Regions from separate parts of the Alteromonas sp. P256 genome, predicted to be linked through region 1. Evidence: predicted binding sites of a transcription regulator. Region 1 holds the regulator's gene; the other holds the start of a gene.
The links. The regulator sigma-54, encoded in region 1, starts transcription at its own class of promoters, with help from an activator protein. The targets are predictions, from matches to a motif close to GTTGGCACGNNNNTNGNNT.
Positions count from the first base shown of each region.

Region 2: the regulator sigma-54 is predicted to act here: its motif matches at 5,992-6,010, upstream of V7R39_RS13275 (DUF883 domain-containing protein).

Region 1 covers NZ_JAZETM010000001.1:551,524-559,062, forward strand. Annotated here, with positions in the region: gene lptA (lipopolysaccharide transport periplasmic protein LptA) at 1-573, shown strand, start outside; gene lptC (LPS export ABC transporter periplasmic protein LptC) at 1-8, shown strand, start outside; gene lptB (LPS export ABC transporter ATP-binding protein) at 576-1,301, shown strand; gene V7R39_RS02420 (RNA polymerase factor sigma-54) at 1,379-2,878, shown strand; gene hpf (ribosome hibernation promoting factor) at 2,908-3,195, shown strand; gene ptsN (PTS IIA-like nitrogen regulatory protein PtsN) at 3,209-3,655, shown strand; gene rapZ (RNase adapter RapZ) at 3,716-4,558, shown strand; gene V7R39_RS02440 (HPr family phosphocarrier protein) at 4,593-4,865, shown strand; gene mgtE (magnesium transporter) at 5,138-6,496, shown strand; gene V7R39_RS02450 (ClpXP protease specificity-enhancing factor) at 6,767-7,243, opposite strand; gene sspA (stringent starvation protein SspA) at 7,240-7,539, opposite strand, start outside.
Region 2 covers NZ_JAZETM010000008.1:160,896-168,434, forward strand. Annotated here, with positions in the region: gene V7R39_RS13225 (DUF349 domain-containing protein) at 1-56, shown strand, start outside; gene V7R39_RS13230 (hypothetical protein) at 57-275, shown strand; gene V7R39_RS13235 (hypothetical protein) at 425-673, opposite strand; gene V7R39_RS13240 (DUF1328 domain-containing protein) at 716-892, opposite strand; gene yfbR (5'-deoxynucleotidase) at 1,316-1,975, shown strand; gene V7R39_RS13250 (bile acid:sodium symporter family protein) at 1,995-2,855, opposite strand; gene V7R39_RS13255 (phosphoribosyl-AMP cyclohydrolase) at 3,180-3,824, opposite strand; gene V7R39_RS13260 (CC0125/CC1285 family lipoprotein) at 4,056-4,664, opposite strand; gene V7R39_RS13265 (hypothetical protein) at 4,689-4,931, opposite strand; gene V7R39_RS13270 (hypothetical protein) at 5,058-5,627, opposite strand; gene V7R39_RS13275 (DUF883 domain-containing protein) at 5,630-5,947, opposite strand; gene V7R39_RS13280 (response regulator) at 6,255-7,539, opposite strand, start outside.

The DNA of each region.
Region 1 (7,539 bases):
GCAACTAGTGCGCTGCTAGTGCTATGCACTAGCCCTGCATTAAGTAATGAAAATGATTTTACGCTGCCTATCGAGATTGGCTCTAACTCCCAGTTCATCGATGGTAAAAATAAGACAGCGCTATATAAAAACAACGTACTTATTACTCAAGGTTCGCTTATCATCGAGGCTGACGAAGTTGAAGTTATTGCCTCACAAGGAAGCGGCCGCGAGATTTTTGTTGCTCGTGGAAACCCGGCCAGCTATTCGCAAGAACTTGAAGACGGTAACCCTGTATCTGCAAGGGCGAACGAGATACGGTATGAAGTGGCTAAGCGCACTATTTCTCTTACCGGAAACGCAGAACTTAAACAGGATACAAGCCAAGTTAAAGGCAACAGCATTACCTTTGATATGATCACCGAACAACTGCTAGCCACAGGTGGTGCTGATGATGCTAGTGGACGCGTTACTACCGTATTTACGCCTGAGTCTATTCGCAAAGCGAACGACGAGACCAGCGAAAATGATAACGGTAACGATAATGACGGTAGCAATGGTGACGGCAACAACGACGGCAAAAGCGAGCAGTAACGATGGCAACTCTTAGTGCAAAGAACCTTGCTAAGGCATACAAATCACGACAGGTAGTGATTGATGTTAGCCTGTCAGTCTCTACCGGGCAAATTGTTGGGTTGTTGGGGCCTAACGGCGCCGGCAAAACCACAACCTTTTACATGATTGTAGGGTTGGTTCCCTCAGATAAAGGCCAAATATCTATTGATGATAATGAATTAACTCATCAGCCTATGCATGAGCGTGCAAGAGGCGGTATTGGCTATTTACCACAAGAAGCGTCCATTTTTCGAAAGCTCACTGTGCATGAAAATATTATGGCGATTTTACAAACCAGAAAGGATTTAAATTCACAGCAGCAGGAAGAAGAAGCCGATGCGCTACTTGATGAATTTAATATCAACCATATACGTAATAGTATGGGCATGAGTCTTTCCGGTGGAGAACGTCGCCGAGTAGAAATAGCACGAGCATTAGCAGCAAAACCTGAATTTATTTTGCTTGATGAACCTTTTGCTGGTGTTGATCCCATATCAGTTAATGATATAAAGAAGATAATACAGCACTTGCGCGACAGAGGGTTGGGTATACTCATTACCGACCACAACGTTCGAGAAACATTGGATGTCTGTGAAAAGGCGTACATCGTAAGTCATGGTGAACTTATTGCGCAAGGAACGGCGGAACAGGTTTTAAGTAATCAAAAAGTAAGGGATGTATACCTAGGCGAACAATTCAGGCTATAGTTATTGTGTGTAACCTAATTGTCATTTTTCATAAGCGCTCAGGTATATTCACTCAAGAGCATTAAAATAAGATATAGATGAAACCATCTTTACAGTTAAAATTTAGTCAACAACTAACGATGACTCCACAGTTGCAGCAGGCAATCAAGCTGCTGCAGCTGTCTACACTCGATCTTCAACAGGAGATTCAGGAGGCCCTCGACTCAAACCCTCTGTTAGAAGTAGAAGAAGGTAATGACGAGCCTCAGGCAGAAAAAAACAATATGGATAATGACGATAGCCAAATCGAAGCTACCGCGTCAGCGTCCAGCGACACACTAGAGTCGGGTGATGCTTTAGAAAAGAACGACTTACCCGATGAACTGCCAATTGATAGCACCTGGGACGAATATTACTCAGCCTCTTCAGCGCCTGCGCCTGGCCCGTCAAATAACGATGATGACCACGTTTTCCAAGGCGAAACCACTGACGACATTCAAACTCATCTGCTTTGGCAGATGCGTTTAACTCCTTTTTCTGATATCGACAGAGCTATCGCTGTTGCCATTATCGACTCGATTGACGAGTCCGGTTATTTAACCGCTACGCTAGATGAGATATTAGAAGCGGTAAATTTTGAAGATATCGAAACAGAAAATGTTGAAGAAGAAATCGAATTAGATGAAGTTGAGTGTGTACTGAAACGCATTCAAATGTTTGACCCTATCGGTTCTGGCTCTCGCTCTCCGCAAGAGTGTTTAATGGTGCAGCTGCGCCAGTTTGCTGACGACACGCCTTGGTTAGATGAAGCGAGAAGACTCATTGAGGACTATTCTGACCTGCTCAGTAGCAAAGATTATAGAACCCTTATGCGCAAGAGCCGCTTGAAGGAAGATGAACTGCGCGAGGCAATGCGTTTACTTCAAACCTTGAATCCTCGCCCAGGTAGTGCTTTAGTTACTAAAGAGCCTGAGTATGTTATTCCAGATGTATCGGTGGCGAAGAAAAACGGTCGCTGGACTGTTGAACTCAACCCCGACAGCTTGCCTAAGCTAGGTGTAAATCAGCAATACGCAGCAATGAGTCGAAAGGCGAAGAACAGCAGTGACTCTCAGTTTATTCGTTCTCATATGCAAGAAGCTAAATGGTTTATAAAGAGTTTAGAGTCTAGAAACGATACTTTAATGAAAGTAGCTAACTGTATCGTTCAGCAGCAAATGGGATTTTTTGAGCACGGACCAGAAATGATGAAACCAATGGTGCTCAATGATGTCGCAGAAATGGTGGATATGCACGAATCCACAATATCGCGAGTAACGACTCAGAAGTATATGCATACGCCGCGCGGTATTTACGAATTGAAGTATTTCTTTTCTAGTCATGTAGCAACCGAGTCTGGCGGCGAGTGTTCGTCAACGGCTATTCGTGCGTTAATAAAGAAATTGGTAGCAGCAGAAACGCCAAGCAAACCATTAAGCGATAGCAAAATTGCTTTATTGTTGGCAGAGCAAGGCATAAAAGTCGCTCGGCGGACAATAGCAAAATACCGGGAGTCTTTATCGATACCCCCGTCTAACCAACGCAAAAGCCTTATCTAAAGGCGTTATATTAAAAAGGAAGACGAAATATGCAAATCAACCTAACTGGTCATCATGTGGAAATCACCGATTCTTTGCGTAATTATGTCGATACGAAGTTTAGTAAACTTGAGCGTCACTTTGATCACATTTCTAATGTGCATGTCATCCTGAACGTAGAAAAAATAAATCAAAAAGCAGAAGCTACGATGCACTTAAGTGGTGCCGAAGTATTTGCATCCTCAGAAAATACCGATATGTATGCAGCGATTGACAGCATGGTCGATAAACTCGACAGGCAGGTGATCAAGCATAAGGAAAAACTGAAAAAGCATTAATAGATAATTAAGTATGGATATTAAAGCCATCGTAAGCCTGGACCGCACCGAGTGTGCGGTTCAGTGCAATAGCAAGAAGCGAATATTAGAGATCATTTCCGATATTGCTGCCCAAGACAATACCGACATTGACCAAGTCACCGTGTTGAATAGTCTTCTATCTAGAGAGCGGATGGGCAGTACAGGAATAGGTAACGGTATAGCGCTCCCTCATGGTCGTTTAGCGGGTTTAGAACACGTTATGGCCATTATTGTAACCTGCATTCCAGCGATTAATTTTGACGCTCTCGATGAAAAGCCTGTCGATATATTTTTTGCACTGCTAGTGCCTGAAGAACAGACAGAGGGACATTTACAAACCTTAGCGACAGTGGCTGGTAAGCTGAGCGACAAAGACACTGTCAAAGCAATACGAAGAGCCAAAACCAACGAAGATATTTTTTCAGCACTTGGCATCTAAAGACAGTTTCAAAAGATACATTGACGTTTTCGTCATTTTTTTGTTTAGGGAGAAATATCGGTGAAGCTGATCATTATCAGTGGTCGTTCAGGCTCAGGAAAGTCGGTGGCATTAAGAGCACTGGAAGATTTGGGCTACTATTGTGTCGATAACATTCCCGTCAATTTGCTACCAACGCTCACCCATACTGTTGTGGATGAATACGATCAGGTAGCGGTGAGTATCGACGTACGCAATTTACCAAAGAATCCCAACGATTTGGTAGAAATATTAGACTACCTTCCCTCATCTTGGTCGATGACGATTGTTTACATTGACGCCAGTGACGACGTGTTAGTAAAGCGCTTTAGCGAAACTAGACGTTTACACCCTCTAGCAAAATTGAATAAATCGCTCTCTGAGGCCATAAAGGCAGAATCAACGTTGCTTGGGCCTATTGTTGAGCGTGCTGACCTCTACTTAGACACCGATAAGCTTACTATACATCAGCTGGCCGAAATTATTCGCGAGCGGATTTTAGGTAAAAAGAGTTCTCGGTTAGTGTTGGTGTTTGAATCTTTTGGCTTTAAGCATGGTATACCGAAAGACGCCGACTATGTATTTGATGCTCGTTTCTTACCGAACCCTCACTGGGAGCCTGATTTGCGGCATTTGACGGGTTTAGATGCACCTGTAGAAGTATTTCTTGGCTCACAACCTGTGGTAACTAAATTTGTATGGCAAATCCAAAACTTAATGACCACATGGCTGCCTCATCTCGAGCGAAATAATAGAAGCTATGTCACGGTAGCCATTGGCTGTACGGGTGGTCAGCATCGGTCTGTCTATATTGCGCAGACGTTGTCAAAAACATTCGGTGAAATTCATCCGGATGTGCAGATTCGTCACAGAGAGCTAAATTAATCACTCGCAATCATAAAAAAGAGCGTAAATACTAGTGACCATTGAGAAAACACTCACCATCGTCAATAAACTTGGCCTTCACGCAAGAGCGGCAACCCAACTGGTGCAGCTAGCTAATCAATTTGATGCCAAAATAATTCTTGAAAAAGGCGATAAACAGGCCGACGCGAACAGTGTACTTGGATTGATGATGCTTGAAAGCCATCAGGGTGAGCAAGTTAACGTGATTGTTGAAGGCGATGATGCAGAGGACGCCTTAGCCGCTATTGAAACACTCATTGAAGGACGCTTTAACGAAGACGAGTAATCTCGTAGACCTTCCCATAGGCTCCCTCTTTTCTGGCCGCTGGCTAAGCGTTTATATGAGCGCAGATATAAGCGTTTACGTAAAGGCTTATATAACCGATGATATAACTGCCGACACGACAGCCAACACTTAAAAACTCATTCTAAAACAATGTATTTATCATGACACTGCTAGGGTAAATACGCTATTCTATAAGCTCAATCTATTTGGTCATTGTCTACGGCGTGAAATACGCTTTCTTTGGGCACACTCTTGGTTAGGAATTGCTTTTCATGGCAGAAGCTCTCGTTTCTAAATATGTACAAACTCAATTGCGAACGCTCAACAATGCGCTGAGTAACGGCCAGTTTGTGTCGGTTAGAAAGCTCCTTCTTGAACTTCCGCCTTCCGACGTAGCCCACATTTTAGAGTCTAGCCCTAGCCGCACTCGTGACGAGCTATGGGAGTTGATTGACGGCGACTTTCACGGCGATATTTTAGAGGAACTGTCCGACGATGTTCGTAACGGCATAATTACTAAAATGCTGCCTGCAAATGTGGTGGACGCGCTTGAAGAAATGGACACCGATGACCTGGCAGAGACCCTAAGCAGCCTGCCAGAAACGGTCCTCCTCGACATCCTAGACTCCATGGATGCACAAGACCGGTTGCGCGCCGAACAAGCACTATCTTATGGTGAAGAAACTGCCGGCTTCATCATGAATACCGACACTATCACCCTGCGTCCCGACGTTACTATTGATGTGGTATTGCGTTATATCCGCCTCAAGGGCGAGCTCCCAGAAAACACCGATACCTTTTATGTGGTCAATCGCACCGATAACCTCGTGGGTATCGTACCAGTAACACGGCTTCTAACCGCAGACACTAGCGACAAAGTCGCTGATGTGATGGATGAAGAGTCAGAAGCTATTCCGGTTAACATGCCAGACGATGAAGTAGCGAGCCTATTTGAACGCTATAACTGGCTCTCGGCACCTGTTGTTGATGAAAATAATCGCCTCGTCGGGCGAATTACTATTGATGACGTGGTTGATATTATTCGCGAAGACGCCGAACACTCCATGATGAGTATGGCGGGTCTAGACGACGATGAAGATACGTTTGCCCCTGTTATGCAAAGTACCAAGAGACGTTCAGTGTGGCTAGCGGTGAACCTAGCCACGGCATTGATGGCAGCAATGGTGAGCGACTTATTTGAAGCCACATTAAGCGCTTTAGCTGTACTCGCTATTTTAAACACCATTGTACCAAGCATGGGTGGTGTGGCAGGTAACCAAACCCTGACTCTTGTTATACGCGGTATGGCGCTGGGCCATGTCAATGCAAACAACTCCCGCTGGCTGATTAGTAAAGAGATTGCCATTGGTGTACTAAACGGCGTCATTTGGGCGGTATTAATAGCCTCTGTCATCGCACTGTGGAAACAAGACTATATGCTGGGCGTCATCATTGCATTTGCGATGCTTGTTAACATGATTGCGGCTGCATTAGCCGGCGCAACGCTGCCTATGATAATGAAGCGGCTAAAGATAGACCCTGCACTAGCGGGAAGTGTCATTTTAACCACCATTACAGACGTGGTGGGTATTTTTGCATTCCTAGGCACCGCCACATTGTTTTTGGTATAGCGGCAAAGACTAATTAGACATACCCCATTGATATCTGCCACGCATCATTAGGCGCTTAGTTTAACCGTGGTTACATAGATGCGACTGTGTTCGGCAAGATAACTTTACTATCTAAAAAGTAGCGGTGGTTGTCTAATACGTTTAACAGCCATCACCTTTAACAGCCATCTCCTTTCAAAAAACCGTCTAAAATAAAAAAACCGCAGTATTTTACAATACTGCGGCTTTTGAATAATTCGATCTATAACCTAGTTGATAATTACGCTTGAGCTACTTAATGACCTTCAGCGTAGGCTTACCCTTTTTAGGCGGTACGGGCGCATCGCTTGAGGCAGGAGCATCAGCATCTTCTATAGATGTTGGTCCTGTTTGTTCTGGCTCACTTGAGATAGGCTCTGCTGGCTCAATAGCATCAGAACGTGCTACGTCTTCCTCTGTGGCAAACACAGTACCAGCACCATTCTCGCGAGCGTATATAGCAATTACCGCTTCGCAGGGCATGCTTAAACGACGAGGTTGGCCTCCAAAACGCGCTTGAAAAGACAAACCGTTTATATCCAGGTTAAAACCCACGCAGGCACTCGGTGATACATTAAGTACAATCTGGCCGTCTTTAACAAATTCTTGCGGAACTTCCACCAATTCATTTGTTGCATCAACAACAACGTATGGCGTCATATCGTTATCCACTATCCATTCATAAAAAGCCCTAAGTAGATAGGGCTGGTTTGACGTCATAGATGTCATAATGGGTTATGGATCTCGCGCTCTTGGTCAGTCAAAGATGCCTTGAACGAACTGCGAGAGAAAATACGGTTCATGTAAGTACTGATTTCTTTGCTTCCTGTTCCACTAAGCTCGATGCCTAATGCAGGTAAACGCCATAATAGCGGCGCAAGATAGCAATCCACCAAGCTGAACTCTTCACTCATAAAGTAAGGCATTTCAGCAAAAACAGGTGCTAAAGATAGAATAGCTTCACGAAGTTCATTACGTGATGACTCAACATCGCCTTCACCGCGGAAAATGCGTGCAGCAAGTGA
Region 2 (7,539 bases), on a different contig from region 1:
GTCTTTTACAGCGTGTTGTTGCCATTATTGATAACCATCCGAGTGTGCTGGCGTAAATGGAAAATAGTGTCGAGTTTCAATTTGAGACAGAGATGTCAGCGTATAGATTTCTCAATACTGTGAAGCATGTTAATGCAGACGGGTTACGCGCTAAATTTGGTCAAACCGACCATCATGTAAGTGTAAAATATACGTATATTGTGGGTGAGTTTGATGAAACCCTGTCTACACTCGATGACTTGGCAAGAGAGCTCGGCGGTATAGAGGTTTCTTGAAGGAGATCCTTTGGTTTAATTCAGTTTAGGGCAAAAAAAAGCCCAGAAGACACAAACATAAAAAAGGCCGGTAAAAACCGGCCTTTTTTAGTTCTGTATTGTTTGTATCTAGCCCTATATTTTATATCCATAGACGGCTACGAGACAAATTAACAGTCGTCATCTTCTGCTTCAACGCCTTCTTTAACGTCTTCACATGCATCTTCTACGGCGTTACCAGCGTCGTTGGCCATATCGCCAATTTTGTCACCGCCGTCTTCAAGCGCATTGCCAGCATCTGTGACCATTTCGTCAAGCTCTTCGCCTGCGCTCTCCGCATCGTTTTCACTACATGCTGCTAGTGAAAGTACAAATGCTGATGCTGCTACTACTTTTAATAATTTCTTGAATGAACTCATGTCCTTACTCCTTTTCAATTACTACTTTATACAAGATGTTGTTTACGCTTTCGGCGCTTTACCGCGCAAAGCATTCACTAAAAGTGATATGACAAGAAAGGCGACAAATACAAAAAATAATATCTGTGCAATTCCTGTTGCTGCACCTGCGATGCCCGAGAAGCCAAAAACTGCTGCAATAATGGCGATTATAAAAAATGTGATTGCCCAGCCTAACATGACTTATTTCCTCTTGTTGCTTCCGTTATGTTCACAATAGCTTTTGCTATGATTAAGCTTCTACTATATCTAAGCTGTTGTTACATTAGTTAATGCTATCTTCGTGCCTACATTGCAAACCATTGAAAAAATTAAAGTAATTTTATTTTCTGCACTTTTGCTTGGTGTGAAGTTCACAGTGTATAGACAAGAGTTACAGGTAAATTGCATTTTTTACATTCTTACTAAAATGCTCGGCTATGTAATTGAAGCTATGTAATAAGTGCCACGTAATAAGGGCTATGCAATTTGCGTTGCACAGATAGGTAACAAAGAGATAGAGTTTAGTTGTCAGAATTGAGCAGATGATAAATGGACATATGCACAATTGATCATTTGAAGTTATTCAGGTAGCACCATTCGTTAAAATAGGTGACGGCGTTTATGGCAAATACACATTCGGCATTTATAGGGCTTATGCAGCGTGCACGCAACGTCAAGCGCTGGCCGCTAATGGCGCAGTTCCAAGATGAAATGCTATCGACCCATATCTATGAGGCGTCGGTGGTAGCGCATATGCTAGGCGCCATTGCATGTGATGTATTTAACGAGGATGTGGACCCAGATCGTGTGGCGGCAATGGCTATTTTTCACGAGGGAAGTGAAATAGCGGGGATGAGCGATATCCCAAGCCCGGTCAAATACCACGATCCTGAAACCACTGCGGCAATTAAAAAGTTAGAACGTCGTTTTGAAGCTATGCTAATAAAAACTTTACCTGAAGCTCTCCAGCAGCGATATCAATCGCTAATTGAGCAAGACAAGGAAGATGTCCATGTGACGCTTGCAAAGGCTGCTGACGTGCTATGCGCATATTTGAAATGTGACTACGAGCTATCCAAGTCGAATTCTGAGTTCTCCAACGCGATGCAAGAAATGGAAGTGCAGCTAAAGCGCTACAAGGAAAAGCTACCCGCCGTTGGTTATTTCTGCCAAATCTTCCTTGAAGATGCCAAGGGAACCCTAGATGAGCAAACAAAAGATTTAGAGTGGATAGAGCGAGCGAATACGCTCCACCTTGATGGTAACGAAAGCGGTGAGTAAAACGAATCAGTCTATGTGTTTATTTCATTCTCTTGCGTTTTGCCCAAATAGCAAGCAAAGCAGGGCCTATATACATTGCAATACCGTACACGCCTGGCGCGATAGCATAGTCAGGCGCTCTTAAAAATGTAATACAAATCAACATGGCGAGAGCCGCGTTCTGAACACCTATCTCAATGGCAAGAGTTAGGGAATCTTTAAATGAAGCTGCGGATATTTTTGCTAGTATTAATCCCATCAACACAGAGCTAAGATTAAGGGTAAGGCATACTAAAAATGCGCTTTCAAATGATGTCGCTAAGTTATCGCGCTCCGACACGAGTACGCCCACAATCATTGCCAACATAAAATACATTGAAAACTGACGAAAAAAAGTTTCCGTCTTTGTCGCAAAGCCTGTGAAAAGACGTCGAATAATCATGCCTATCACTACGGGTAAAATAGACACGCCCATAAGTCCCAATACGGTTTCAACAACCGAAAAAGCAGGCGCATTCTCTTTTACAAAGTAGTCGATAGCGAACTGAATAATGAAAGGCGTGGTAAAAACACAGGCGATAGTGGAGATGGCGGTTAAACTTACAGACAGCGCCAGATTAGCTTTCGCAATATGACTTATTAAGTTACTCGTTGTTCCCCCAGGGCATGCTGCCAAAATCATGATGCCCACAGCAATATAGGGTGGCAGTTCAAACGCGAGACAAATAGCAAAAGTGAGTAGGGGCAACAACACTATTTGACCTAAGAAACCGGTCAAAATAGCTTTAGGCGCTTTAAGTAACCGTCCAAAATCAGAAATGGTGAGCGTTAAGCCCATACCGAACATTACAAACGCCAACGCTAGAGGTAGTAATACCTCAGTAAGTACAGATGCCTGCACGCATACGCCCCTTAAAACAGCAACTTATTATTATAGTGCCGCTAGTTTACTCTGTTTAACAATAGAAAGAAGTGATGGCCCGTTATTAAGATTGATTAATTCTATGAATGATAAAATAAGCAAAAACTTATATCGGGCCCTTTAATGTAAACTGCCGAGGGCGCTTATGAAAACTGCCGAGGGCGTTCATGAAAGTTGCCAAGCGCTATTCGCCAAGCGTTATTCGCAATATCGTATTTGCTAGGCCCTATGCGCAATACCGTTTTCGCCAAGCTGCTCACAAGGCTCATTTGAAAGACCATGTAGAGAAACGGCCTAGGCAGGCTAGCTGGCAGTGGGATTGTAAGGTAACGACGACTGGTGAGCAACGATACGTAAGTTTCCATCACTGTCTTTAACATAGGCAAAGGTATATTCCACTTTAGTTTCGCCGCCATTAGTATCTATGAAAAAGTAATTGCCCATGGCAACCGCCATTCTGCAGCTATTGTTAATAATGCCTACATTATCAAATTTCACGTTGGTATAAGGTTTTATTGCAAAGCCCTTATCTTCTTCGTACGCATCGTTACCGCCCACAAAATAGGAAAGAGCGGCATCGAAACTTGAGCGAAATTGATCATCCGCTGCCAACGTTGGTTTAAACAGTACACCACTCAGATCGTACCCATACATGTCTTGGATAAAATCAGCAGCTTCATCAGAATAGTTGCCGTTATTAGTAAACACTGAGCCGATTCTGACAATGCCGTTTCCCCACATTTTTTGCGCAGCAATGACTTCTCTTTCTGTAATACAGGTGTTTGAATACAGTAATGAGTTATCTAGTGCTTCTGCAGTAAGCGAATCCTTTGCTTGCGCGCCACTTTTGGTAGATTGAGTATCGGCTACAGCACTGCATGCAGATGCTAAAAGGATTGAGGCGATAGCAGCGGTAATTTTTGAGCGAGTTGCTTTTACATTTTTCATAGCATACATCCTAAATTTTATAACAATAATTTTGCTAGAAGCATGTGCAATATCGAACTCATTGCAATGCGATAGTTAAAGGATATACACAACGAATGACGTGCACTTTTTTAGAGGATTAAAAACTGATTAACGCAGGGTTAATCTTAAACGCGTGTAGTAAAGGTGAGGCATCCGATGCGCTGAAACCTGACTAACAATGCATCGAATGTATTCTTTTGTGACTACGTCTTAGTAACCTTTGTTTTCTTCATCAAGTGGCGTTGCAAGAAGTTCAGATACCGAAAATGCGTTTGCACCTAAACTCTGCTCGTCATTTGACATTGAGGTGACGATTGAAAAGTATATGTCTTTCATTGCCGTTTTTTCAATATCACTTGGATTGGGCACAGTAGATGGTTGCGCAACATCTGAACAGCCTGACATGGTGCACTGTTTATCTGACGGAAAAACCATAGGTTCATCGTTGCTCATGATAACCTCGCGAGCAAGAACACGCTTTTTAGTGATATTGGTTTTTGTTACTGCCACATAGCCGAAGTTATTTTGTTTTGCAATTTCTGCCGCTCGACGCAGCGCGTACTGCTGCACCTTGTCTGCAGGTGTTCTATCCGATGCCTTAAATAAAATACGGTATTCATCATTACCTAGCTTTTCGCTTGAATAGCCATAGCTTTGCTTGGAATTAGCCGATTTGTAAGGCGTTGGCGTGGCAACGGGTACTGATGAACAACCTGCTAGTAAAGCGGTGACTGCAATGCCCAAGCCTAAGATTAGGTGAGTGGGTCTCGATTTTACATGGCTGCTTTTTAAAACGTTTTTTTCCAACATACGGCGCATTTACTACTTCCTTTCGTCACACAATTATAATTTAAACAACGATAGCAAAGCGGTTCTGCCTATCGTTATGAGTGCAGTTTTACGGTTTTTCTTCACCTTTGGTTTTGCATCCGACATACCTTTATAGGCACCTAACCCCACAATACCTAACAATATTTCTGGTTTGCCCACTAAGTAACGGCATTGTTGCTTGGCTGTTTTTTCGGCAAGGTGAGCATGATGACGCTGCGCATAAAAATCGCGCTCTTTTTGTGCAATGTCAGTCATGTTTTTCTTCAACAAAAATTTATTTAACAATGCGTCTACCATTTTGGGTGTCCTTTAAACTATAGCCTAATTCTTGCAAGATGTTGGGTTAGATGTTCGGTTAGATGTTGCCATTAAAAAGCGTGCTTAGAGAGAGCGCTTAAACAATGCGATAAGCCGTTCAAAGCTGACGAAATGCAACGACCTTTTCGCAATTCTGTAAAACAACATGCTAAACCCAAGGTTAAAACACAACAAAACACCTGCGATAAGGGTAATACTGATACCGAATGAGTATAACGCGCCGCCAATCGCTATATTGACGAGCAGCCAGCACACAATACTAATAACAAAAGCGGCAAGGGCTGCAAAAACAGAAATAAACAGCGACTTTTTAACAAGCATTATTTCGCTATTGACCAAGCTCAAATAAGCGGTGCCCTGCTTAGCTCGCTGTTTTGCCGCATTTTTAAGCGCGTCAACAACAGCTTCATAAGTCGGGTCGGGGTAGGGGGCTTGCTGCTTGTCTTGAGATTTTTTGTTTTTGGTAGGGACATCGCGATAACCAGTGCTCACGCTGCCATCAGCGTTGATTGCTATCACAGAATTGTTTTCGCCAGCAAAATAGAGCGCCTGCTCCGATGGTGGAGTCAGGCGAAACGGATTTTCTGCGCTCATTGTAAAATGAGCGCTATGAAAATCAGGTATCGTTACCATTATTACTTCTTACGAAATAATGAAGTAACTAGCATGCCCGCCGCAAATGCAAGCCCTGCTGTTGCCACTGGGTTTTCAACGGCGTAATTACGCACAGAAGATGCCTGCCACTTTTGTTCAGCAAGACGTTTACGCTCTGACATATTCTCAGCCGACGACGTAGCGGTACGACGAATGTTTTCCTCTGCAACACTTGCGTTGTCTGCGAGCTTGTCTACAGACTGATGGAGTGACTCTTTCAGTTGGTCCGTAACTGGGTGACCTTGCTCTTTAGCTGTGTTTGTTTTTGTCGATGTATTTTTAGCTGCTTGTGTAGCCATAGTATTCTCCTTGATTTTACTAAATGCATCTTTCCCTTTGACTAAAGCAATGGCTGTACCATTGTGTGAGTTTTTTATTTTGTTGATTTTCAAAGATAAAATTTTTTATGGTGAAAACGATTATGAAAAGAAGCAGGAATAATGCACACAGTATTGTGAACACCCTGTAATAATTTCGTAGATGATTTTTGCAGATAAGAATGTGAAAGCTGAGTAGCTCTAGGCTAAGTAGTTCTTGGCTAAGTATTTTGGCTTAGCCAATCCGTGGCTAGAGTGGGGAGAAATTTCGCTGTAAGAAATTAGAAGCTCAAGCAATAACGCTTTCTAAGTCGTTTTTCGTCACTGGCTTGAGCAATGCGCTGTCAATACCAATTGACGCCATAAAACCTGCGTCAGCTTGATGCCCGCTAACAATAGTCAGCTTGCAGTCATGCTGCTGAGCTTTTAGCTCTTTTGCTAGCTCATAACCGTCACAGTCAGGTAATGTTAAGTCCATAAGAACATGGTCAAATTGCTGTTCATGCATTGCTTTTAAGGCATCATTTCCACAAAGGCTTTTTACAACATCGCATCCAAGATGCGTTAGAAATAATTGCAGCAATTCTGCGGCATCTTCGTCATCCTCGACAACTAATACTTTCTTTTTGCCACTACCTACAGTGATTCTCTGTGTAACCTCATCAGCGGTTTGCTCTGCAGGGGGCTGTGAAATAGACGTGGTTTGCGCGTTCAATAGTGCTGGGATATCCAAGTTACTGCCACCTTGGTGGGGCAGTGCCGACTCAGGTGCAAAAGGTTTTGCTGTAGGCATGTTCGATACTTGAGCTTCAACATTGGAAAACGTAATAGGGTTGTCCGCAGGTAAGTAAAGCGACAGCAGGCTGGCCAGTGCAAATCTATCAATAGGCTTGCCGATAACATCGTTGAAACCTTCGCGTATTAACGATTCTTTAAGCCCTTTACGACTTGCAGCGGTAACTGCAACAACCGGGAGATGTTTGCCATGTCGCCTTATGGCATGAAGAGCTTCAATACCATTCATTACCGGCATATGGATGTCCATGAGTACCAAGTTGAAAGGGGCGTTCTGCTCGTCAGCCTGTAATACTGCTTCAAGGGCCTTAACGCCATTTTCAGCATAACTAATATCGGCCCTAGATTGACTGACTAAGTGGCCAGTAAGGCGCCTTATTTCTCTAAGGTCGTCCACAATTAGCACTTTCCCAGTCAACTTTAAATTTAAGTTAGCTGGCTCAACGATTGAAAGCTGACCTAAGGCAAGTTCTTCTAAAGGCTGAGTACTTATATCCCCTGGGTGAATATAAAAGCTAAAGCTGCTGCCTTCTCCCATGCGAGATTTCACTGAAATATCACCGTCGAGTTTACAGACCAACTCTTTACAAATTGCGAGCCCAAGGCCTGCACCACCATGATTCGCTCGCATCACATCTTCAATTTGTTCAAAAGGGTGGAAGATATTTTCAAGCTTATCAGGCGCCATGCCAATACCGGTATCGTCCACGGTAAATCGCAATACGCTATCTGGCTGAACAGACTGCCCTTCCACATCCTGGTCGTCCACATCGGGCTTT